Regions from separate parts of the Lysinibacillus sp. HST-98 genome, predicted to be linked through region 2. Evidence: riboswitches for the same ligand, from Rfam matches in the RefSeq annotation. Region 2 holds a riboswitch; each other region holds the start of a gene.
The links. Region 2 has a riboswitch for cobalamin ahead of JIN86_RS02065 (energy-coupling factor ABC transporter permease). Riboswitches for the same ligand answer to the same signal wherever they lie in the genome.

Region 1 (7,952 bases), on a different contig from region 2:
TGTGTGATGAAAGAAGATAAAATGAAGGATTTCCTCAAAAGTAGGGAGTCCTTTTTGTTTTGAAAATATGTACGCAAAGGGGAAGCACGTATGACAAATATTCATGTAACGACAATGTTGGAAACGCCTTATGAAGATCTGAACATTTGTAAGCAACCACGCACAGAAGTTGCCAAGAAAGCGAAAACAAGAATGGTGGTCGAGTCTCTGATCGATCAATTATTAGCAACGAAGCTGATTCGCAATGATCGCTTCTTTGAGCAAATTTTATATAATAAAGAAATTATTTGGATACAAAATGGGGATGTGGACGGTCATCTTTTAGCGAAAGCAGCCATAGCAGATGAACTGAAAACAAAGACGAATAGTTTTATGATGTACATGCCGACCAATCCGATTGTCTATGAGGTCAATGGAGAAGCGTATCACTTAATTACGCGCATTGATTCTACACGCGCAAAGCCCAACCTTGACCGTCTCTCATTGGAGCCAAAGCCTGTTTTAAGTGCCGCTCGTGTCAATGACTTATTATGCTCGATTGTTATGCGCTTTTACGAAACGTATTTACACGATTTAGCGCCTCACCATGACAAACTCATCGCATTTGTACAGCAGGAATATGCCCAGTTTATTGAAGCAGTGCAAGCGTTAAATGATTATCATTTCAACTGGCATCCACGTGGCAACGGTCACGAGCTTTTACTGCAATTAATTAATCATCTACAACTTTTAAAAAGTCAGCCAGGTAAGGTACTAATTGATTTTACAAACAAGCATGACTACGTGATAGTTGAACCCGCTTATTTGATGGACAAACCAACAAAGAAGGCTGTAGGTGCACTATAAAAACAAGCCCTCCATTATTCGGAGGGCTTGTTTTGATCTTGCGCTATGAATATCCGCGAAAGCAGGAAAAATACCCGCGCTAGTGCGACGAATACCTGCGGAAGCAAGTGAAATACCCGCGCTAGTGCGACGAATACCCGCGAAAGCAAGTAATGCCTTCACGCGAACAAAATCACCCCATCCTACAGGCAATGCATGGCTGCCTGTGCTTCTTGCCATGGAACCGTATACCCTTTGCCCTTTGCACAAAAGATACTAGAGGAGCTATACTCAGGGTCTGCATTTTTATCGTAGCCAATCTGTGCAATCACATCCTCTGTATTATGGCACACATCATAGCCATCAAATTGGAGTGTGAGTGCACCTTTCCCATTTGTATAGGCGGCAAAGGTTGTACTGTAGCTCATTAAAGTGGCAACAGGCGCACGACCTGTTAGGATAACATCCGTTTCGGATAAAATCGGGTCATCGAATATGCCTGCTGCTTGCTGAATATCAGTCATCATACGACCGATAAAGTCGTTTGAAGCCTTCATTTTAAAGCGATAATAGGGTTCAAGTAGAACATTTTGTGCCTGCTCCAGCCCCTGACGTAGGGCACGGAAACTGGCTTCACGGAAATCTCCCCCCGATGTATGCTCATTATGCCCGCGACCTGTTAGAAGTGTAAAATGAATATCTGTTACAGGGAAGCCTGTCAGTAGCCCATGATGATCACGCTCAAACAGGTGCTTTTCAACAAGGCGCTGATTGCCTACAGATAAATGATCGGCATGACAGGCATTGCTGAAGGTATTACCTGTTCCACGTGGATTTGGCTCCATTAATAAATGAACTTCGGCATAATGCTTGAGGGGCTCGAAATGACCATAGCCTGTTACGGGGGTCGCAATGGTTTCCATATATAAAATTTGCGGCTCACCAAAGGAGACAGCTATTGAAAAACGCGTCATGAATACCTCTGTCAGGACCTCCAATTGAATGACACCCATAATATGCACATGGATTTCCTGAAATTTTTCCTGCCAGACCACACGCAAGGACGGCTCTTCAGCTTCGAGTAAACGGAAAAACTGGAGCACTTCCTTGATATGCTGATCGCCCTCATATTGAACCTTTGCCTGTAAGGTTGGGACAAGCTCATAGGGCTGGGATAGCATCGTTGTACCGATTTGATCCCCAATGTTTGCCTGGCTCAGTCCTTTGACAGCGAAAATTTCTCCTGCCTCTATCTGTTGAACAGTCTCATAGCGACTGCCGTTATAAAGGCGAATTTCGGTTACTTTTTCTGTTACTTCGCCAAATAAAAATTCATCCCGCACATGCAATGAACCCTTGACCGCCTTCATAAAGGTTAAACGTTGGTGACCATCATGACGAATTTTAAAAACCTCTCCCTCAAACGGGGCATCCTTGTCAAAATCGGTACACGTTAACAGTGGGAGCTGGTCAAGAAATTCCTGAATGCCCTCATCCTTTAAGGCAGAGCCAGCAAAGCAAGGGAAGGCACATTCATTTTTAATCATTCCCTGTAATTGAGCAAGACACTGTTCATGCTCCAATGACTCATTCAGAAAGGCATCAAGCAATTCTTCGTCGCGCTCCGCTAGCCATTCCATGATGCTATTTGATACATAGTCTGCTCGCAATGGCTCATCGATGAACAATATATGCTGTGAGCAATCTTTGCGAAGCTGGCTGATGACAGCCTCCACATTGGCACCCTCACGATCTATTTTGTTGATAAAGAAGAAGGTAGGGACATGGTATTGACGTAAAAGTTGCCATACTGTTTCTGTATGGCCTTGTATCCCTTCAACAGCGCTAATGATCATAATGGCATAATCCATCACACGAATGGCACGCTCCATCTCAGGGGAGAAATCGACATGCCCTGGTGTATCAATCAATGTGTATGTATCATTGCCAATGCTCATACGCCCCTGCTCGGCAAATATCGTAATGCCTCGTCTGCGCTCCAGCTCGTGATTATCAAGAAAGGTATCCTGATGATCAACTCGACCACGGGCTTGGATACTATTTGTATGAAAAAGTACTTGCTCAGAAAAGGTCGTTTTCCCTGCATCCACGTGCGCAAGTACACCAATTGTTTTGTACATAAGAAATCCTCGTTTCTATAGAATGCTATCTTTTTATTGTAACAGAATACTAGCTTCTATATTTCTTGTAAAATAGTTCGTCTTTATGTCGAAATAGTGCTAATATAGTGATGATTATACTTTTAGTGTCATACTACTGATTGCGCGATAAATTTTCTTCTGCTAGTCTATCAATAGTATTGACCATTATAGAACGTATTGGTGCAAATGGCATTTGTCATTTGCTTAAAAGGGAAATCGGTGCAATTCCGATGCTGTCCCGCAACTGTAAAGGGGGAGTCTATACAGCATGCCACTGTAGGGAAACTATGGGAAGGCGTATAGATGATGAACCTAAGCCAGGATACCTGCCAGTATGTATTTTTTGACTAAGAACCACGAGGATGGGGATAGTGATACAGGTAATATACCGTTATTTCACTATGCTACTCTCTTGGCGACAAGAGGGTTTTTTTTATGCCCTTCCAACCACCTAGGTAGTAAAGAAATCCCTGATTTCTTTCTATATTTTAACAACAAAGGAGAAAAGGACATGAAGAAATGGAAAAGTATATGGCTAATGATGATCATTGCCTTGATCGCTGTTTTAGGGGCTTGTAATGCAAAAGACAAAACGGAATCAGCAGTACAAGGTGAAAAGGTTGAGCCATCTGAGGCGGCAGCCGAAGTAACCATTGAAAACAATGACACAAGTCAAACATATACGGAAGCACCAACAAAAGCGATTAGCTTAAATCAGCATGTGACAGAAATCATGCTAGCACTTGGCTTAGAGGATTCTATGGTAGGGACAGCTTACTTAGATGATAAAATCTATGAGCCATTGCAAGAGGCATACGATAAAGTCCCTGTGCTTTCTGATCAATACCCAACGAAGGAGCAAGTCATTGATGCCGAGGCAGATTTCCTATATGCAGGCTGGAAAAGTGGCTTTGGCGAAAAGGGGGTAGGCACACCAGAAGAACTTGAAGAATTAGGCATCCATACGTATTTACATACGGCTTCCAACATGACAAAGCCAACATTAGAGGATATTTTCACTGATATTCGCCATATCGCAAAGATTTTCCGTATTGAGGATCGTGGCGAAGCTTTAATTGATCAAATGACGAAAGATGTAGAGGCAGTACAAGCTAAATTACCAAAAGATAGCGAAAAATTACGTGTTCTTGTGTTTGATAGCGGTGAAAAGGATGTATTTACAGCTGGTCAAAACTTTATGAATGAGCTTGTGACAATCGCAGGTGGTCAAAATATCTTTGGTGATGTGGAATCAGGTTGGACAACTGTATCGAAGGAAGATGCAGTAGACCGCAACCCAGAGGTAGTTGTCGTGATTGATTACGGTGAAACAACGGCAGACCAAAAGATCCAATTCTTAAAAAATGATCCAGCATTGAAGGAGATGGAAGCGGTCAAAAATGAGCGCTTTGTCATCCTGCCACTTTCAGCAGCGTCTGAAGGGGTTCGTGCGGCAGAGGCCATTGAAATTTTAGCCACGGGCTTCTATCCTGAAAACTTTTAATCCATTCGAGCTAGCGTTTTGCTAGCTCCTTTTTTATAAGGAGCGATAAAAATGAACGCATTTCAAAAAAATGTACCAGATCAAACATTTGAAACACTGAACCGTCATGGTGAGTTTACCCGTCTAGCCGTTAGCCCTGGCATTATTAATAAGCATTATACCCCTGCACAATTCCAAAAAATAGCCGAAATTGCTGGCGAAAAGGGGGCGATAAAGTATTCTGCTTCCTATAGTATACTCTTGTCCATACCAACGTGCGATGCCACAGAAGCGGTGCAAGCCTTACAGGAAGCGGGTCTCTATGTTGCTCCCTCTGGTCCAATCATAGCCATGAAGGCCTGCGATTTTTGTGATGGGGAGAAAATGGATGCTGCTCCAATAACCGAACAGCTCTATCATGCCCTAGCGGGGATGAAGGTACCTGCAAGAGTGCGTGTCAATATTAATGGCTGTGCATCAGCTTGCTACAATGCAGTCTATGATGATATTGGACTCGTTTACCAACAAGAAAGCTTTGATGTCTATTTAGGGGCAGTACCGATGGGAGCAAAGGCACAGGCTGGCACGTTATTCGCTAAGAGGGTAGACGTCACACAAATTGAAGATTTTTTACTGCTTCTGATCAACCTATATAAGGAGCATGCTCGCCCAAATGAGCCCTTTTACAAATTTTATCGCAGAACAAAGTACGCAGAATATTGGGAACTAGTAAAAAATTCAATTAAATAGCAGGGATATTACTTAGGGTGTCGAAGTATTGTAGTAAGGCACAGAAAATTACAATACAAAGGAGCAAGAACATGACATCGAAACAAGGGATTCAACCAGAAGATCTTTATCACTTAAAATCAGTAGCAGATCCACAGCTTTCACCAGATGGGACAGAGGTAGTTTATATAGAGACTCGTATGGACGAGAAGAAAAATGACTATATATCGAATTTGTTTTACATAAATTTGAAGGACAAAACACCACAGCAATGGACATTTGGCGAAGATAGAACGAGTTCCCCTGTTTGGTCACCAGATGGTAGTCAAATTGCATTTTTGTCAACGAGAACAGGTAAGTCACAAATTTATGTTCTTTCGAAAGCAGGTGGAGAGGCAAAACAGGTGACACATTGTAAAAATGGAGCGACATCCCCTGTCTGGTCACCATGTGGCAAGAAAATTGCTTTTTCAGTCGTGCTAGGGAAAGATGAAACCATCCTAGATAAAGCGGAGGATGAGAAGAAAAAGGATAAAGAACTAAAGCCACTAGAAATCGAGAAAATGAAACACAAATCGGATGCTGGTGGATTTATTGATATGGAGCAGTTTACCCATATTGCCATGGTCAATGTGGAATCAGGAGAGCTAGAACAAGTGACAGAAGGCAAAGAGTACTTCCATCTGGGTACTTGGTCGCCAGATGGCAAATACCTTACGTATTTAGCAGATAAAGCGGAGGATTTAGATTTCTCATTCAATGTGGATATCTATTTATTGGAGTTAGAAACGAAACAGAGTCACAAGCTAACAGAAGGTTCGGGTGCATATTACCAAACGGCTTGGTCACCGAATAGTCGTTATCTTTCTTTTGTAGGTGGAGAACGTGAATTTGAAAATGCCACACAAGCGAAGCTTTGGATTTATGACATGGAGCAAAAACTACTAAACTGTGTAACAAGTGAATTTGATGCGCCTGTCGGTGATTTTGTCATCGGTGATTTCCTGCAAGGTGTAGCGTCACCACGTGTTCAATGGATGAATGATAATCATAGCTTCTACTTCCAAGTCACAGATCACGGCAATGCGGCGATCTATTACGGAAATGTAGATGGCGAAATTTACCCAGCTATCCATGATGATCAATATGTTTATGGCTTCTCACTTGATGCGCAAAACGATCAGGCTATTGTGGCTATTAGCACAACGACCAATCCAGGCGATCTGTTTTATGTGAACCTAAAAACGGGTGCCAAAGAACAGTTGACGTCCATTAATGAAGAATTTTTAAAGACCAAAACATTAGCTGTTCCAGAGAGTATAGAATTTGAAGGTGCAGAAGGCTGGAAGGTCAATGGCTGGATTATGAAGCCAATTGGCTATGAAGCAGGGAAGAAGTATCCTCTCATTCTTGAAATCCACGGTGGTCCACATGCAATGTATGGCAATACCTATTTTAATGAATTCCAAATCCTTGCTGCACAAGGCTTTGCAGTGCTTTACACTAATCCGCGTGGTAGTCATGGCTATGGCCAAAAATTTGTTGATGCAGTACGTGGCGATTATGGTGGTAATGATTATGCGGACTTAATGGCAGCGGTAGACTACGCTCTGGAGCACTATGATTTTATTGATCAGGATCGTCTAGGAGTAACTGGCGGAAGCTACGGTGGTTTTATGACTAACTGGATTGTGGGCCATACAAATCGCTTTAAAGCAGCTGTGACGCAGCGCTCCATTTCGAACTGGATTAGCTTTGCTGGTGTCAGTGATATCGGCTATTACTTTACAGACTGGCAAATTCAAGCAGGGCTCGATGATATAGAGAAGCTATGGCATCATTCGCCGCTGAAGTATGTAGACAAAGTGGAGACACCATTATTGATTTTACATGGTGAAAAAGACTATCGTTGTCCAATTGAGCAGGCAGAGCAATTGTTTATCGCCTTAAAGTATCGTAAAAAACAAACAAAATTCGTGCGTTTCCCTGAGGCGAATCATGAACTGTCAAGAAGTGGAAAGCCCACATTGCGAATTAATCGACTTGAATATATTCGTGATTGGTTTGTGAAATATCTATAATAGGGTGGCCTAAGAAGAGAGTATCTTCTTAGGCTACTTTTAATAGAGAAGACCTGTATGATGGTTTATAAACGATACAATTTTAAAAAAAATCTCATGGTAAAGGATTTGTTCACCTTTATGATAAAGGTCTAAACATCTTCTCTATTTCCTTTATAATCATATAAATAAATTGTTGTATAAGGACCGTTATTTAATGATTCCCAATGAACCGTTTCTAATGTAGTCCCTTCTCTTGTAGATGGAATATGACGTGTTGTTGAATCTAAAAAATAATAGGGACTTTTTCTTCAAACATTACAGTTGTTATCATAACTGCATCAAAATTTGAAAGGTGCTTCATCATTTGAACATGCAACTAATACTAACAAACTTACGATAATTAAAAACTTTTTCAAGACTTTACTTAGGTAGAATCAACTTTTTCTCACATAAAAAAAGAATCACAACATGGTGTGATTCTCGATTGGTTAGTCGATTTTCTGGATGAACACGACCTTCAGATAATTAAATTCAGGGTATTCACGTGGTACACGGAAATCCTTCGGTAAACCGTATTCCTCGACAATTTTATAGCGTGTACGCGTCTCTTTAAATGCTTGGTCAATAAAGCCTTTGAACTTTTTCATGCCAAAGCTGGCATTATTTGTGGAAGCCACAATGATGCCGTTT
Region 2 (7,952 bases):
TTTCACAGCTGACAGCATTTTCTTCAAATATGCATTTTTCAATTGTAAAGGTTGCATCTCGACCAATAGGTAAATGAATCGTGCTTGTCTCTTGCTCCTCCTTGGTAATAAGGGCAAGCAGTGCAGCCTTTGATACAGCAGTTGCACAGGCTCCCGTCGTATAGCCGTGACGCATGTCCTTGGGGTCCTTTTTTGGCTTCCGCTCCATTATTTTTTCGCCTGTTCATCCGCTAAAAGTGAGATGGCATTTAAAGCAGCAACCGTCACTGTACTACCGCCTTTACGACCAACATTTGTAATGTACGGAATCCCCTCAAGTTTAAGCAGCTCTTCTTTTGACTCAGCTGCTGACACAAAACCAACAGGCATACCGATAATTAAATCTGGTTTTGCTAGCCCTTCTTTAATTAATCGAATCAATTCCAGCAATGCAGTTGGTGCATTACCAATGGCATAAATACCACCTTCATGTAATTTTGATGCCTTTTGCATCGAAATAATGGCACGTGTTGTATTTTGTTTTTTCGCTTCTATTGACACATCTTCATCCGCAATATAGCAATGCAAATCACCACCATGTTTTTGGAAACGCTTTTTACCAGAGCCACTTTCAATCATTTGCACATCTGCAATGACATGACGTCCTGCAAGAATAGACTTGATACCCGCTTCAATCGCACCTGGTGTAATGATGACACTACGGCCTAGCTCGAAATCAGCTGACGCATGGATAATGCGACGTACAACTTTCCATTCATCTTCTGAGAAGTCATGCTCGCCCATTTCCTCTGCAATAATAGAGAAACTGTAATCGTAAATTTTATCTGGGTCTACCGTTAATGGTTTAAAATCTGTTTTAAAATCCATGGGAAATGCCTCCTAAATTGTATGTTCAACAGCCTGTAATACTTCTTCAAATGTTGAATATTGTTGGCCGTATTGTATATTTGGTCGTGCAATAAGAATCGTTTCAATCTGGCATGCGAGAGCTGCCTCTAGCTTCTCATCAACTGAGCCCACTTTACCGCTTTCCTTGGTAATCATCAACGTCACTCCGTATTGACGAAAGAGAGCTTCATTTAATTCCTTTGAAAACGGACCTTGAATAGCCACAATATCTCGCTGCGCCACACCAAGTGCCTCACATTTTTCCATATTATCCAGTCGTGGAAGCATACGAGCGATTACTCTTGTGTTTTCTAAGCCCTGTAAAACCCTTGTAAATGTAGCGAGTGTTTTACTACCTGTTGTTAGCATAATGACACCGCGTTTTTCTGCAGCTAGCTGAGCTGCCTCCTCATAATCCTTTACAACAGTAATCAAAGGATGGGCATAATGTTCATGAGCTCTTTCATAGCGAATATAAGGAATCTTTGCCTGCTCTGCCGCTGCCATCGCATTTTTAGAGGCTTCCTCCGCAAATGGATGAGAAGCATCTACCACCAATTGATAGCCCTGCTCTGTCATGATGGTCGCCATTTCCTCAGCTGTCAGTCTACCGATTAAATGTGGCAGGCCAACGTCAGCAAGACTAGAGGCTGCCGATTCAGTGACGACCGTAGCGGTTACTGCATAACCTGCACGTTGTAATGCTAGGGCTAGATCCCTTGCATCACTTGTCCCTGCTAACATGAAAATCATTTTACCGGCTCCTCTTCATGATGATGGTCATGGTCGTGATGATCATGATGGTGATCGTGATGATGCGCATGATCGTGATCATGATGGTGATGCGCATGTCCATGATCGTGATCATGATGGTGATGATGATGTGCATGTCCATGTACTGCCGCATAGGCACGATATTCTTCTAGATCTTGCATACCTGTTGATGTACCGTTGATTGCCTGTTCAATACGCTCTAATAAAACATTTTGTAACCGTTCATGGTAGCCAAAATAGTTAGCAATTTGAATATCACAATCTGGATAAAGTTCATTAAACTTCTCACACATGCCATGCATACGTTCCATCAAAATGCCTGTGAATAAAAAGTATGGTAACATGATGATTTTTTTTGCACCAAGTTTGACACAACGTTCAATTCCTTCTTCAACTCGTGGATCTGTGACACCCATAAAAGCACTTTCTACGTATTTTACAGGTAGTTTTTCCCATAAAAGTCGCGTGATTTTATAAAAATCACCATTAGCAGATGGATCACTGCCACCTCGTGCAATCAATAAAATCGCTGTGTCTTCCTGCTCTTGTTCTGAATTAAAGCCAATTTCAGCTAGGCGATCTTGTAAAATGGCAAAGATTTCATCATGGATACCAATTGTTTGACCATATGTGAAGGTAATCGTTGGATAATGCTCACGCGCATGCTCGATTTCCGCTGGAATATGCAGTTTTGAATGGCCTGCATGCAGTAAAATGATTGGAATTACATGTACCTCTGTAGCTCCCTTTTTCACACAGTTTGTAATACCTTCTTCGATGTTCGGTGAAGCAAATTCAAGGAAACAAGTTTCCACTAAAAATTGTTCATCAATACGCGGTGTCATTTGTTCAATAAATGTACGAACCTCATCATTTCCTGCTGCTAAACGGCTCCCATGGCCGACAAATAAAATAGCTTTCATCTCTCTACTCCTTACTAGTCGCCGCACGGAGCTGGCTCTACTTTTATTTTGGAAGACATATCTTGATACGTAAAATGTAGTATTTTTTTCACACGTTTAAAATATTTAAATAAGCGTTCATTTGGATGAGCATTTGCTTTATATTCTTCAATAATATCTGTAATGAGTGGAATCAACTGCTCAGGCTCCAGCCCTTCTACAACAGGCTGTGCTGCGTGAGCCGTACGACCGACTGGTTTTGCTCCAATAAAGACATCAAATTTACTTTTGCGGTAGACGATGCCAATATCATCAAATACAGCCCGATAACAGGCCATCCCACAGCCATTAAAGCCGATATTTAATGTCTTCGGTAAGGACATACCGCCTAGTTTTTCTTGTATTTCCTCTGCATATGGTATCGAATCAGCCTTTTCACCGTAGCAAAAATCACAAGCCTTCAGTGATAACACATCACCAATTGGGGTTAATAAAAATCCTACTTCCTGTAATTTCTCTGTGATCTGTTCAGGGGAAGTCGTTGGTATTTTCAAATGAATTTGATGGTCTGGTGTGTATTCCATCGTCCCCTCATCCCCAACAACCTCTGCTAACGTCATCATTTGCTGGGGAGTAAAAAATTTATTGGCTACTCCAGGGCTTACTGCTAGTTCAAATATAGATTCTATTTTTTGCTGTACAAGCTTCGTTGTTACTTTGACTACGCTTGTCCCTTTTACCATTGCAAGTGCCGCTGTAGCCATTTCAAGAGCTGTTTTTTTCGGCTTTGGCGTAGCGGCTATACTGGGTTTATTAAAGCGCCCTGCATTAGGGTCAGCCATAAAGTCATTTCGCGCTGTTCCTGTCTCTTGGTTCATTGCCCAAGGTTCATTTTCTTCGCGTAAACGTTGATGTGGACGTAATGGCTGTTTCTCTTCACCCAGGGTATATTTACGTTGGTAACCGCGGGGCGTAATCATCTTATTGTCATAGAAAAATGTTGACGAATTCCCGATAATTACAGTTGTCAGCATACCAATATCATGTTCTAGCATTTCAGCTAGTGTTGTCATGGTTACTTCTTGACGTTCTCGATAGGCACTTTTCACAAGCCCAACTGGTGTGTCTGGCGAACGATATTCTAAGAGAATTCGCTGAGCCTCGACAATTTGTCTTGTTCGACGACCACTTTTAGGATTGTATAAAGCAATGACAAAGTCTGCCATTGCAGCTGCCTCGACACGCTTTGCAATTAAATTCCAAGGTGTTAGATGGTCACTCAAGCTGATTGTACAAGCATCGTGCATAATAGGTGCACCAAGTATGCTAGCGCATGAATTAATCGCAGAAATCCCAGGAACAATTTCTACTTCAATTCCTGTTGCTTCTGTCCAGCCTAGCTCAATTAACACCTCATAGACTAAACCCGCCATGCCATAGACGCCTGCATCACCACTCGAAATCACCGAGACGATGCTCCCTGCTTCGGCTTGACGAACGGCTTCCTGTGCACGCGACACTTCTTCTGTCATGCCTGTACTAACAATCGATTTTGCACTTACTAAATCTTGAATCAGCTCTACATAGGTTTTGTAGCCTATAATCATATCACTTTGTTGTAAAGCCTCTACTGCACGTGTCGTAATATGCTTAAAATCTCCAGGTCCAAAGCCTACTACGAAAATTTTTCCTTTTTGCGCCATGTTGTTACCCCTCTTTCACCTTTTCGATCCCTTTAATGGCAGTTGTTTGAGCAGTACGCTGTAATGTACCTTCACGAAGTGTAAAGACATGTTCGTTGTATAAGGATTCATGATGTAAATCTTGTACTAGTGTTCTAGCATGCTCTGTTGATGGCACACGATACCAATTCCCTTGGGGGTAAGCGATTACCACACAAGCATCCTTGCATCGTCCATTACAGCGCGTTCTTGTCGTATGTATTTCTTGATCGAGTGCTTGCCGCTGTATCTCATCTCGAATGGCTAAGGTAATTTCCTCCCCATCCTTTTTCATGCAGCTACTGCCATTGCAAATAAAGAGATGTGTTTTCATCCCCTCTAAATTCCAAGTTGTCATCTTCTGTCTCCCCTCATTTGCTTTTTGGAAAAAGAAAAACCTTTACTCTATAACGAAGAGTAAAGGTTTTGTAGAAGCCAAATAAAAACGAATAGAATGAAATACAGGTACTCGCTTTCGCTTCAACTTCTCCCTCCGAAAAGTTTGCATGCACAATCAAATAAGCAGGTTTCCTGACTTAAGCTTCATTTTACTGTCGCACCTTCCCAAGTTTGCACCAGTGGCTTTGCGATTTCATCAGCTATTACAGTAGCGGGGGCTGTATTGGATTTTCACCAATTTCCCTATTATCTCGAGCTATTCGAGCACTTATTGACGTTTTATATGAAATTTTTATTAGAATTTTAAATAGAAAACTGTCTTTATCATATCTTATTTTTTTAAAATTTCAATATTTCTTCAAAAATTTATGACAAATTTATCAATTTTGAATGGAACTAGGTATGAAATTTATACAATCTATAAAATATTTGCGCACAACTCGTTATCAGAATATTCACTATTGACCTTTAATTAAAAAAATTTATAAAAGGTATAGCATATTTATGGAAATTCATGTTACACTTTGTCGTGAAATCTCACAATTTGAATGTTTTTCGGTGCAAAGTGCTTGTCATTTTGCTTAAAAGGGAAGCCGGTTTGAGTCCGGCGCGGTCCCGCCACTGTAATAGGGAGCTTTATAGAATATGTCACTGTCCAACGGATGGGAAGACCTATAAAGCATTGAACTAGAGCCAGGAGACCTGCCGAAAAATAAGTGATCGTTTCAGCCTACGAGGATAGGTGTGCGGCTTAGCAGATGAGAATGTTATTTGCTTTTTTAGCTATGCACTTTTCCACCAGTGGAGAAGTGCTTTTTTTGATTACGCACGCAATATTCTAAAAATCTACTAATTAGTTAGGAGGAAAACTTTTTGAAATTTTCATGGTGGAAACTTAGTTATTTTTTACTGGCCTTTTTAATCGTGCCAAAACGTGCCTTTGCCATGCATATCATGGAAGGTTTTTTACCAATCGAATGGGCTATTTTTTGGTGGGTCATCTCTATTCCATTTATCATTCTAGGATTGCGTTCTATTCGAAAAACCGTTGATGAAAATCCTGAAACAAAAATGCTTTTGGGGCTTTCAGGAGCCTTTGCCTTTGTGCTATCCGCCTTAAAAATCCCTTCTGTTACAGGTAGCTGCTCTCACCCAACTGGTGTAGGACTTGGGACAGTACTCTTTGGCCCTCTAGCAATGAGTGTAATTGGAACAATCGTTTTATTATTTCAATCTTTATTATTAGCTCATGGAGGAATTACAACTTTAGGGGCTAATGCCTTTTCTATGGCTATTGTTGGTCCTTTTATTGCTTACTTTGTCTTTAAAGGTGCTCAAAAAGTAGGCTTGTCATTTTCACTAGCCGTATTCTTTGCAGCTATGCTTGGTGATTTAGGTACATATATTGTGACTTCTGTACAACTAGCACTAGCCTTTCCTTCAGAGGTTGGAGGCTTTATGGCATCCTTTACAAAGTTTGCAGGAATTTTTGCCTTAACTCAAATTCCTTTAGCCGTGAGTGAAGGAATTTTAACGGTCATAGTGATGAATTTCTTGAAAAAATACAATATTAGCGAACTAAAAACTTTACGTGTTTTCTCAACAAAGGAGGCACATTAACAGATGAAAAAAAATTTATTGTTATTAGCAATTGTTGTGTTATTAGCCATCATTCCCTTGTTCATACAAAAAGGTGCTGAATTTGGTGGTGCTGATGGAGAAGCAGAAGCAGCTATTGGTGAAATCAATGCGGAATATGAGCCATGGTTTGAAAGTCTATGGGAGCCACCAAGTGGTGAAATCGAAAGCTTATTATTCGTGCTACAGGCAGCTATAGGAGCTGGCTTTATTGGCTACTTCATCGGCTATATGCGTGGCAAACACAAAGAAGGTTAACCATTATGTTACTCATTGATAAGTATGCCTATCTGAATAAGCTAGCGTCCGTTCATCCGCTAGAAAAAATGATATTTTCACTTGGATTACTTCTCATAACGCTCATCATGAGAGATGAACGACTTTCACTCATTACATTTTTTGTAATGAGTGCTTTTATCATTTTAGGTGCCAAAATTCCGCTTACATACTATGGCAAATTATTATTGCTACCTGGCTTTTTCTTATTAACAAGTCTTGTATCTATTTTACTTTCCTTTACATCATCAACGAATACACTCCCTGCCCATATTTGGTCGTTTACATGGAGGAATTGGACTGTCTTTATTGGGAACGCAAGTGTGTTAGCAGCGCAACAGCTGTTCTTTATTGTCCTTGGCAGCATTAGTTGTTTATACTTTTTAATTCTAACCACTTCCGTACAAGGAATATGTTATGTGCTACGACAATGGCGACTCCCCTCTTTATTAGTGGAGCTCGTCGAACTAACCTATCGTTTTATTTTTATGTTTTTAGAAAGCATGCAAAATATACATCTCGCCCAGCAAGCACGTCTCGGCTACCATTCACCGATGCAATGGCTACGCTCTGTCTCCATGCTTATTGTGGCATTATTTGTGGAAATGTTTCAACGTAGCCGGGAGCTCAACAACGCCATGCAATCACGTGGAGGCGAGGCCGTCTACTGGCAAGAGATGGGCACTTATAGCAAGAAAAATTGGCTATGCATGGCAGCTATTTTACTAGTCCTCATCGTATACGGAGGGTATTTCACATGACAACATTTTATTTTAAACTCAACCAATTATCTTATGCCTATGCGGATGGTACGAAGGCGTTATCAGATATTACATTAGACATTCCAAAAGGTAAAAAAATCGCCATACTCGGGCATAATGGCGCGGGAAAATCAACTTTATTTCAGCATCTTAATGGTATTTTAAAACCTACAGCTGGGTCGATTTTATTCGAAGGCAACGGTCTGGAATATAGTCGAAAAGCTTTAAAGACCCTACGCCAAAAAGTCGGCATTGTTTTTCAGAATGCAGATCATCAGCTTTTTTCAGGGACCGTCAAGCAAGATATAGCATTTGGCCCATTGAATCTCGGCTGGTCTACTGAACAAACGGAAGAAAAAATAGCATGGGCCGTTGCGCAAACCGAAGTGGAAGATTTGCTTGATAAACCCATTCATTTTTTAAGCGTAGGTCAGAAAAAACGTGTAGCAATGGCAGGTGTTTTAGCGATGGAGCCCTCTGTCCTTTTGTTAGACGAACCAACAGCAGGTCTTGATAATTATTATGCTGCACAAGTATTACAATACTTAGCCAAATTAGAGAATGGTGAGAGAACCATTTTACTAGCAACACAT
Region 3 (7,952 bases), on a different contig from region 2:
TAAATGGTGTAAATACATGTGCAGGAATAAAAATACCTCCCAATTCATGCACCTTTTGCTGCAATGTCTGGCCATCACAATAAATACGCTGTGAACTTAAATGGATATTCTTCATATGTTGTGACATCCATTCTGAGAACTGCTTCATGAGCTCTAGTGTAGGAAAGTAAGCAAGCACATGAATAGGACCCTGACAATGTTGATCATAAATTTCGATCTCTGATCCGGGAATCAAAGTTGTTTCCTGAAATCGCAGACCACCTTCTTTAAGTTCTTGCAGTTCTCCGTGTTCAATCATCCTCACCATTTCTTCGATTACTTCTGGTGAGTGACAGTCAATGATCCCAATGATGTCTAATCCTTTTCTTGCACTAGCCGTCTCTAAAATTCGTGCTAATGTTAACGTTTTACTGCCAGTAATTTTCACTGCCCTTCCACTAGAAGTACGTCCAATATGAATATGTAAATCAGCATAAAATTCATTCAATTCAAACACTCCTTTTAGTACATCTATAAAACGAAAATACCTTACATTACTGCAAGGCATTTCTCTTCATTATGATGGATGGTTTGTGGTAGTGCTATTATTTGACTCCAAAGCTCCAGAACCGTGTGATGGTGTGGAGGAAGCATCATAGGCAACTAATGTTACACCAATCTTTTCTTCAAGCTCATTGATTTTTTCTAGTTGCTGCGGGTCTAATTGTGCAAACTTAATTTCTGTCATGGCCATCAATCCTTTCAATTATACAATTCCCCGAAATATAGAAAATATACTTCTTCGCATAATTGCGGAACATGGAAAATAAAAATGACTGATTATCAGTCATTTTTATTGACATTATTTTTCTTATTCTATAACATAATAATTAAGTAAGGCAAAAGTGAGGGATTGCATGTCAAAAGAAGAAAAAATTATTCAAGCTGCCATTGAGGTTTTTCGAGAAAAAGGAATAGAAAAAACAAAGGTTTCAGATATCGTTAAAGCTGCTGGGATCGCTCAAGGAACATTTTATCTTTATTTCCCATCACGCCTTTCTGTGATGCCAGCTATTGCTAAAAATATGGTAGAAAAAATTATTGCTACCTTAGATGAAGGTATTTCAAGTCATAAGCCCTTTGAACAGCAACTTGAAGAGGTTGTGGAAATGGTTTTCTTAATCACGAAAGATTATGGAGATATCGTTGCACTTATTTATGCAGGCATTGCGCAAACTGAGCATTTAAAAGAATGGGAAAATATATATGCACCCTATTATGAATGGATGAGTCATTTCTTATTATCTGGCCAGCAACAGGGAATGATACGTGATTCAATTGACCCAACACGTTCTGCTAAACTGATGATTGGTCTAATTGAATCTGCTGCTGAACAAATTTATTTATTTGACGATAGCAAGGATGAAACAATGAAATTGCTCAAGCTTGAGCTTATAGACTTCCTATCTCACGCACTTGGCCTACGTCACCCATAAAAGTGACGTTCTTTTTTACTTCAAAAATGACTGAATGTCAGTCATTTCATTACCTAATAGAAAGGATTTTATTTATGAAAAAAGAATGGATGTACGTCGTTTTAACAAGTTTATTTGAATTGCTTTGGGTATTTGGCTTTAACGTAGCAAGCTCATGGTGGCATTGGATAATTATTGTGACAATCATTGCTATAGATTTTCATTTCTTATCGAAGGCTTGTGAGAGCTTACCTACTGGTACAGTCTATGCTATTTTCGCCGGAGCAGGTGCAATTGGTACTACATTAATGGATATTTTCATTTTCGAAGGAGAATTTAATGCCATTAAAGGACTGTTCATGATTATTTTAATATTAGGTGTGATTGGTCTAAAATTAGCGGATAATTCTTCTAAAGTGCAGGTGCAAACGAAAGGAGAGAATGTATAATGGGTTGGGTACTTATTATCTTAGCTGCATTGTCTGAAATTATAGGTGTGATTGGCTTACGCTTCTATAGTCAGCAGAAAACATTACAAAACTTAATTTTATATATTGGTGGTTTTGGTGTGTCCTTTGCCCTTTTATATGCATCCTTCAACTATTTGCAGTTAAGTATTGCCTATGTTGTTTGGGTAGGAATTGGTACTGTTGGAGCTGTACTCGTAAATATCATTTTCTTTGGTGAATCTAAAAATCTATCACGTATTATCAGTATCATAGCAATTATCATAGGTGTAGCAGGCTTAAAAGCAGTATCTTAATGGCTCTACAATACAGGACGCCACTCTTAAATCGGAGGCTTCCTGTATTCATTTTATTTAATATGGCATGACGAAGAAGGATTGGAGTAATTAAGATAAAAATTCATAAATTCCATCCGCAATAAATTCCGCAGGACCACGCATCCAGATATGGTCATTGTCAGCCCATCGTATGACTAAGTCACCGCCACTAAGTTGGACTACTATCTCTTCTCCCTTCTGACAAAAACCATTTAATATAGCAGCCACTACCGCTGCACAAGCACCTGTCCCACATGCCTCTGTTATACCCGAACCTCGTTCCCAAACGCAGCATTTCAACGCCTTCTCATGAACAATCTCTACAAACTCAACATTGCAACGATAAGGAAATCTTATATCATTTGCTATATCACCAAGTGTTCTTAATGGTGCTTGCTCGATTGCATTCACAAAAAATACGGCATTCGGGTTGCCCAAAAACAAAGCTGTTACCAAAAGAGATTGTTGGGGTAACGGAAAAATCTCATTGATGACAAGCTCATTTGGATTTCCTAACATCGGAATGTCTTTGCGCAATAAGAGAGGTTTGCCCATATCGACTATCACCTCTATTACACGATTGTCTTGCACCACTACCTGAGCCAGCATAATCCCGGATTTCGTTTCAATCGTAATTAGCTCTTGTCGTACAATATGACGTTCAAAAACATACTTAGCAACACAGCGAAGACCGTTACCGCAATTTGTCCCCTCAGAGCCATCTTTATTAAATACACGCATACCACAGTCAGCAATTTTAGATGGTTGGATAATAATCAATCCATCCGAGCCAATACCAGTATGGACATTGGCCATTTTTTGAGCCAATTCACAAAAGATATCTTCCTTGTAATTATGTTGGAAAAGATCAAGATAGATATAGCTGTTGCCAATACCATGCATTTTCGTAAAGGCTATTTGCATACAGTCACTCCTTAAAGGATGTTTTATGTATCTAATAGAAGATCTCACTTTCTATATTTGGCTAAACCTCTTCGTGAACTGTTCAGGAACATATGTAAGATACGGCTTCCCTGTCAGTGGATGTATTTGAATATCCGCAAAAACACCGAATACATCTTGTAGCACTGTTGGGGTAAGTACTTCCTCTGGTGTACCATGGCAAACTATTCGCCCTTGCTGTAAAACGTAAATTTGATCGCAATACATAGCAGCGATATTTAAATCATGTAAAGCTGCTACTACGGTTAAATGCAAGGTCTGAATTAAATCCATAAGTTGAAGTTGATGTTGAATATCTAAATGATTCGTCGGCTCATCCAATATTAATACCTGTGCTTGTTGAGCGAGTGCCCTTGCAACCATGACACGCTTTTTCTCGCCACCAGAAAGCGAACTAAAGCTTCGTTTCTCTAAATGCGATATGCCCGTTTGGCTAAGAGCCTCTTTAACAATTTGAAAATCTTTCTCTTGATCAAGCTCTAACAGCTTTTTATGTGGTGTTCTTCCCATACTGACTAAATCATGCACAGTGAAATCAAATAATACGGGTGTCTCTTGGCTTACAACAGCCAAATTTTTCGCAATTGATTTACTTGATTGCTTTAATATATCTTGCTCATTTAATACTACCGTTCCGCTTTCAGGTTTTAGGAGACGATACATATTTTTTAACAATGTTGATTTTCCGCTCCCATTAGGACCAATTAATCCAACAAATTGCTTTTCTTTTATTTGAATGCTTACATCATGTAGTATACGCTGATCGTAAATGGAGAATGATACTCGTTTCGCTTCTAATGTCATGGACGTTAATCTCCTTCACCGAAAGAATAGTTGTTACGACGGAGAAGCCAAATGAAAAATGGTCCCCCGCAAAAAGCTGTAATAATACCAATTGGCATTTCCTGAGGAGAAATAATGATTCGAGCAAAGGCATCTGCCCACACTAAGAATATTCCACCTATTAAAGCACTAATAGGTATGACGTATTTATAGTTTGAGCCCACAATTAAACGCACAATATGGGGAATAATCAATCCCACAAATCCTATAGAACCACTAACTGCGACAAGCACACCAGTTAATAGAGATACTAATAGTATTAACTGAATACGGAATTGCTGAAGATTAACGCCTAATGTCACTGCCGCCTCTTCTCCTAGTAATAATAAATTTAAATTGCGATAGTGTAGCCAGAGTAGCCCAAATACAACCAAGAATACGAAGGCTGGAATCACAATATTATTCCATTTGGCTCCAGCTAAACTACCTAGCATCCAAAACATAACAGCCTTTAAGGCCCCTTCTTGCTTTGACATCATTAAAATAAAATTAGAGATAGCCGTTAAGATAAAGGACACAGCCATGCCTGCCAATAGCAAGCGGAAAATAGAGACACGTCCCCCAACACGTGACAAGAAAAAAACAAGTGTAATCGCAAGTAATGAACCAAGGAATGCGGATACCGAAAGAGCGTAAATACCTAAAAATGAAAAGGCTCCTAAAATAATCACAGAAGTAGCTCCGACAGCTGCACCTGAAGAAATCCCTAGAATATACGGGTCTGCAATAGAGTTACGTACAAGTGCCTGAATGGCTGCCCCTGCAATGGCTAACCCAGCTCCTACTATAGCAGCTAGCAAAACACGAGGTGCTCTTATTTGCCAGATGATGATTTCCTGAGAGCGACTCCAATCTTGCTCGATTGAATTTTGTATAAAAGGAATCTTAGAAAGAATAACTTTCCATACATATAACGGTGTAACTGAAACTGAGCCAACCATTACAGCAAAGGTCATTGAAACAATTAATACCATAAAAAGTACGAAGGAAAATAACATAAATTTTTTATTCATCTGTTTTAAACTCCTACTGAATATTGATGAATGAAGCAATAAAAAAAGGTATCTCATGCGAAAATGCGCATAGAAATACCCTAGATTAAACAAAGTCAGAAAAATATCCAGCTATTGTCCGTAATTGCTTGCATCCTCGTGGGCATTACAGGTATTACTAAATGGCAGGTCTCCTGGCTTCGATTCACTATCCTATAATTACCTTCCCATTCTTAAACAGTGGCAAATCATATTATAGGATTCCTCGTTACAGTTGCGGGACAGCGTCGGACTTCCACCGACTTCCCTTTTAAGTGACATTCAAAAATGTCGCACCAATAGTATTTGAAGTTATAAAATTGTGACGATTCTATCATACATTTTTATAGATAGATAGTCTACTTCTATTTAACTCAACATTTGAGTTAACCAAAAACGATAATAAGGTTGACACAATAGTATTCGTTTTTTACACTAGCAGTAATAACTTATAAAACGAGGTGAAAATCATGGCAACTGTTACTCAACATAGTCACCATAAATTAAGAACTATTGACATTACCTACATTGGGTTGTTTTCAACGCTAATGATGGTGGGTGCTAATATCACTTCCTTTGCACCCTTTATGGTAGTTGGTGGTGTACCCATTACGCTTCAAACCTTCTTTGCAATTTTAGCAGGGCTTATTCTTGGTAGTAGAAAAGGTGCGCTCGCCTGTACAATTTATATGTGCGTAGGATTGGCAGGAGCTCCTGTCTTTGCTCGTTTCGGTGGTGGAATTGGCCAAATTTTAAGCCCTACCTTTGGGTTTATTATTACATTTATATTAGCAGCATTTGTTGCAGGGCTAATCGTGGAACGAAGCGGGACAAAGAAAAGTTTTATCGTAGCTGCTTTGGTAGCAACGGCTATAAATTATTTGATAGGAACAAATTGGATGTTTTTTGCATATAAACTTTGGGCAAGTGCGCCAGAGAATTTTTCATATAAGCTCGCTTGGCTTTGGATGATTCCTCCACTACCAAAAGATATTATTTTAGCTATTTTTGCTGGTATCTTCGCCCATAGATTACAAAAAACATTGAAGATCCTGCCCATTCAATAGCATATCTCCCCACCTAATTGTTCCAGACTAAAGAAATGTTTTTCATAGGGTCATATCCATCGTTTCTGCACATTTATTTGCTACATTAGGAGCACATAGTGAGGAGGATATCATATGAAATTCAATAAAAGATGGTCAGTCGGACTATTATCAGTAGTCGCTTTAATTAGTTTATCGGCTTGTACAGAGGATCAAACAGAACCAGCGTCCACTTCTAATGAAACTGCTGAAAAAATGGATCATTCTACAATGAACCATTCAAGTTCTGGCGATGTACCAGTAACGTTAAAAAAAGCTGAAAACCCGAAATTTCCTGTAGGGAGCACAGCCATTATTACAGATGGACATATGGAAGGTATGAAAGGGGCAGAAGCAACAATAGTAGGTGCCTATAATACAACTGCCTATGTTATTTCCTATGAGCCTACATCTGGTGGAAAGCGAATAGAAAAGCATAAGTGGGTGATTCATGAAGAATTAATTGACCCACAAGAAGCACCACTGGCTCCTGGAACAGAAGTAAAAACGGACGCAACACATATGGAAGGTATGGAAAATGCGACTGTCCTTATTGACGAGGCTGTGCAAACAACTGTATATATGGTTGATTATACTTCCACTACAAGTGGTGAAGCTGTAACAAATCATAAATGGGTAACAGAAGAAGAGCTTAGTCCAAAATAATAGAAATAACCTCTACCTTCAATTCTGGTAGAGGTTATTTCTAGCTTTTATGTTCCATTCGCTTTCTATTCGCAGACTTATGCCATTTATAGCCGATGCCCCAAACGGTTTGCAAGTAATCATCCGCCGGAAAACCACTTTTTCTTAATTTTTCTCGTAAATTACGTACATGTGAATCAATGGTACGATCTTCAATCGTTACATCATATCCCCAAACGGCATGTATAAGGTGTTCTCTAGAAAATGCTCTATTTTGATAATCTAAAAATAGGGCGAGCATGGCAAATTCCTTTGGTGTTAATGGGATTGCCTTATGTTGAAAATATACTTCAAAGGACTCTCTATCTAAACAAAGCCCTTCAAAGATAATCAATTTTTCTTCAGATATCGTTCTTCTTAATACAGCATGTATGCGTGCTAACAACTCCTCCTCATCAAAAGGCTTTAAAATGTAGTCATCAGCACCAAGGTTTAAACCTTTTACAATATCAGCGTGTTCTCCTTTTGCAGTAAGCATAATGATAGGAACATCCCAAAACTTCCTAATTTCCTGGCAAACCTGCCACCCACTCATCTCTGGCATCATAATATCCAAAAGAACTAAATCCACATGTTCTTCTTCTAAAAAATCCAATGCCTCTTGTATAGAAGTCATTGCTCTACAAAGAAATAGTGGTTCCAAATAAAGGGTTAATAAATCTAACATTCTTGGTTCATCATCAATGCATAAAATCGTTTTCATTCGTTTCTACTCCTTTAAATGATAATTCAAAAGTAGTCCCTTTATTGATTTCACTTCTAACCTCTATTTCTCCCCCATGTGCTTGTACAAGCTCCTTGACAATAGCAAGCCCAAGTCCAGATCCACCTAAAGCACGACTACGTGATTTTTCCACTCGATAAAACCGATCAAAAATATATGGTAAATCCTTCTTTGGAATTCCTTTCCCTGTGTCTTCAACGGTGATGCTTAAAGTTCCACTGTCTTTTTTTACAGTGACTGTAGTCATATCTCCTGGCGCACAATAGATTAATGCATTATTTAATAGATTAATCAGGATTTGCTCAAGTCTTGCTTCATCTGCATATAGTGTTAAGCCATTATCACAACGGACAACCAAATAGA

Region 1: linked by a shared signal. The riboswitch ahead of JIN86_RS12990 (ABC transporter substrate-binding protein) and the one ahead of JIN86_RS02065 (energy-coupling factor ABC transporter permease) in region 2 are both predicted to bind cobalamin.
Region 3: linked by a shared signal. The riboswitch ahead of JIN86_RS22120 (FecCD family ABC transporter permease) and the one ahead of JIN86_RS02065 (energy-coupling factor ABC transporter permease) in region 2 are both predicted to bind cobalamin.

What each region holds. Positions count from the first base shown of each region.
Region 1 covers NZ_JAENHX010000005.1:28,056-36,007, forward strand. The annotation lists gene JIN86_RS12975 (hypothetical protein) at 91-846, shown strand; gene JIN86_RS12980 (hypothetical protein) at 841-1,065, opposite strand; gene JIN86_RS12985 (elongation factor G) at 1,029-2,966, opposite strand; cobalamin riboswitch at 3,149-3,335, shown strand; gene JIN86_RS12990 (ABC transporter substrate-binding protein) at 3,499-4,491, shown strand; gene JIN86_RS12995 (precorrin-3B methylase) at 4,543-5,220, shown strand; gene JIN86_RS13000 (S9 family peptidase) at 5,292-7,280, shown strand; gene JIN86_RS13005 (class I SAM-dependent rRNA methyltransferase) at 7,751-7,952, opposite strand, start outside.
Region 2 covers NZ_JAENHX010000001.1:394,006-401,957, forward strand. The annotation lists gene JIN86_RS02035 (cobalt-precorrin-5B (C(1))-methyltransferase) at 1-208, opposite strand, end outside; gene JIN86_RS02040 (precorrin-8X methylmutase) at 208-867, opposite strand; gene cobK (precorrin-6A reductase) at 880-1,641, opposite strand; gene JIN86_RS02050 (sirohydrochlorin chelatase) at 1,638-2,585, opposite strand; gene cobJ (precorrin-3B C(17)-methyltransferase) at 2,600-4,267, opposite strand; gene JIN86_RS02060 ((2Fe-2S) ferredoxin domain-containing protein) at 4,272-4,643, opposite strand; cobalamin riboswitch at 4,790-4,971, opposite strand; cobalamin riboswitch at 5,224-5,408, shown strand; gene JIN86_RS02065 (energy-coupling factor ABC transporter permease) at 5,558-6,304, shown strand; gene JIN86_RS02070 (energy-coupling factor ABC transporter substrate-binding protein) at 6,308-6,580, shown strand; gene cbiQ (cobalt ECF transporter T component CbiQ) at 6,586-7,359, shown strand; gene JIN86_RS02080 (energy-coupling factor ABC transporter ATP-binding protein) at 7,356-7,952, shown strand, end outside.
Region 3 covers NZ_JAENHX010000014.1:61,630-69,581, reverse strand. The annotation lists gene JIN86_RS22155 (endonuclease Q family protein) at 1-487, opposite strand, end outside; gene JIN86_RS22150 (hypothetical protein) at 557-727, opposite strand; gene JIN86_RS22145 (TetR/AcrR family transcriptional regulator) at 897-1,475, shown strand; gene JIN86_RS22140 (DMT family transporter) at 1,550-1,903, shown strand; gene JIN86_RS22135 (DMT family transporter) at 1,903-2,217, shown strand; gene dapF (diaminopimelate epimerase) at 2,308-3,162, opposite strand; gene JIN86_RS22125 (heme ABC transporter ATP-binding protein) at 3,214-4,005, opposite strand; gene JIN86_RS22120 (FecCD family ABC transporter permease) at 4,011-5,057, opposite strand; cobalamin riboswitch at 5,204-5,391, opposite strand; gene JIN86_RS22115 (biotin transporter BioY) at 5,546-6,142, shown strand; gene JIN86_RS22110 (YdhK family protein) at 6,257-6,826, shown strand; gene JIN86_RS22105 (response regulator transcription factor) at 6,867-7,568, opposite strand; gene JIN86_RS22100 (HAMP domain-containing sensor histidine kinase) at 7,546-7,952, opposite strand, start outside.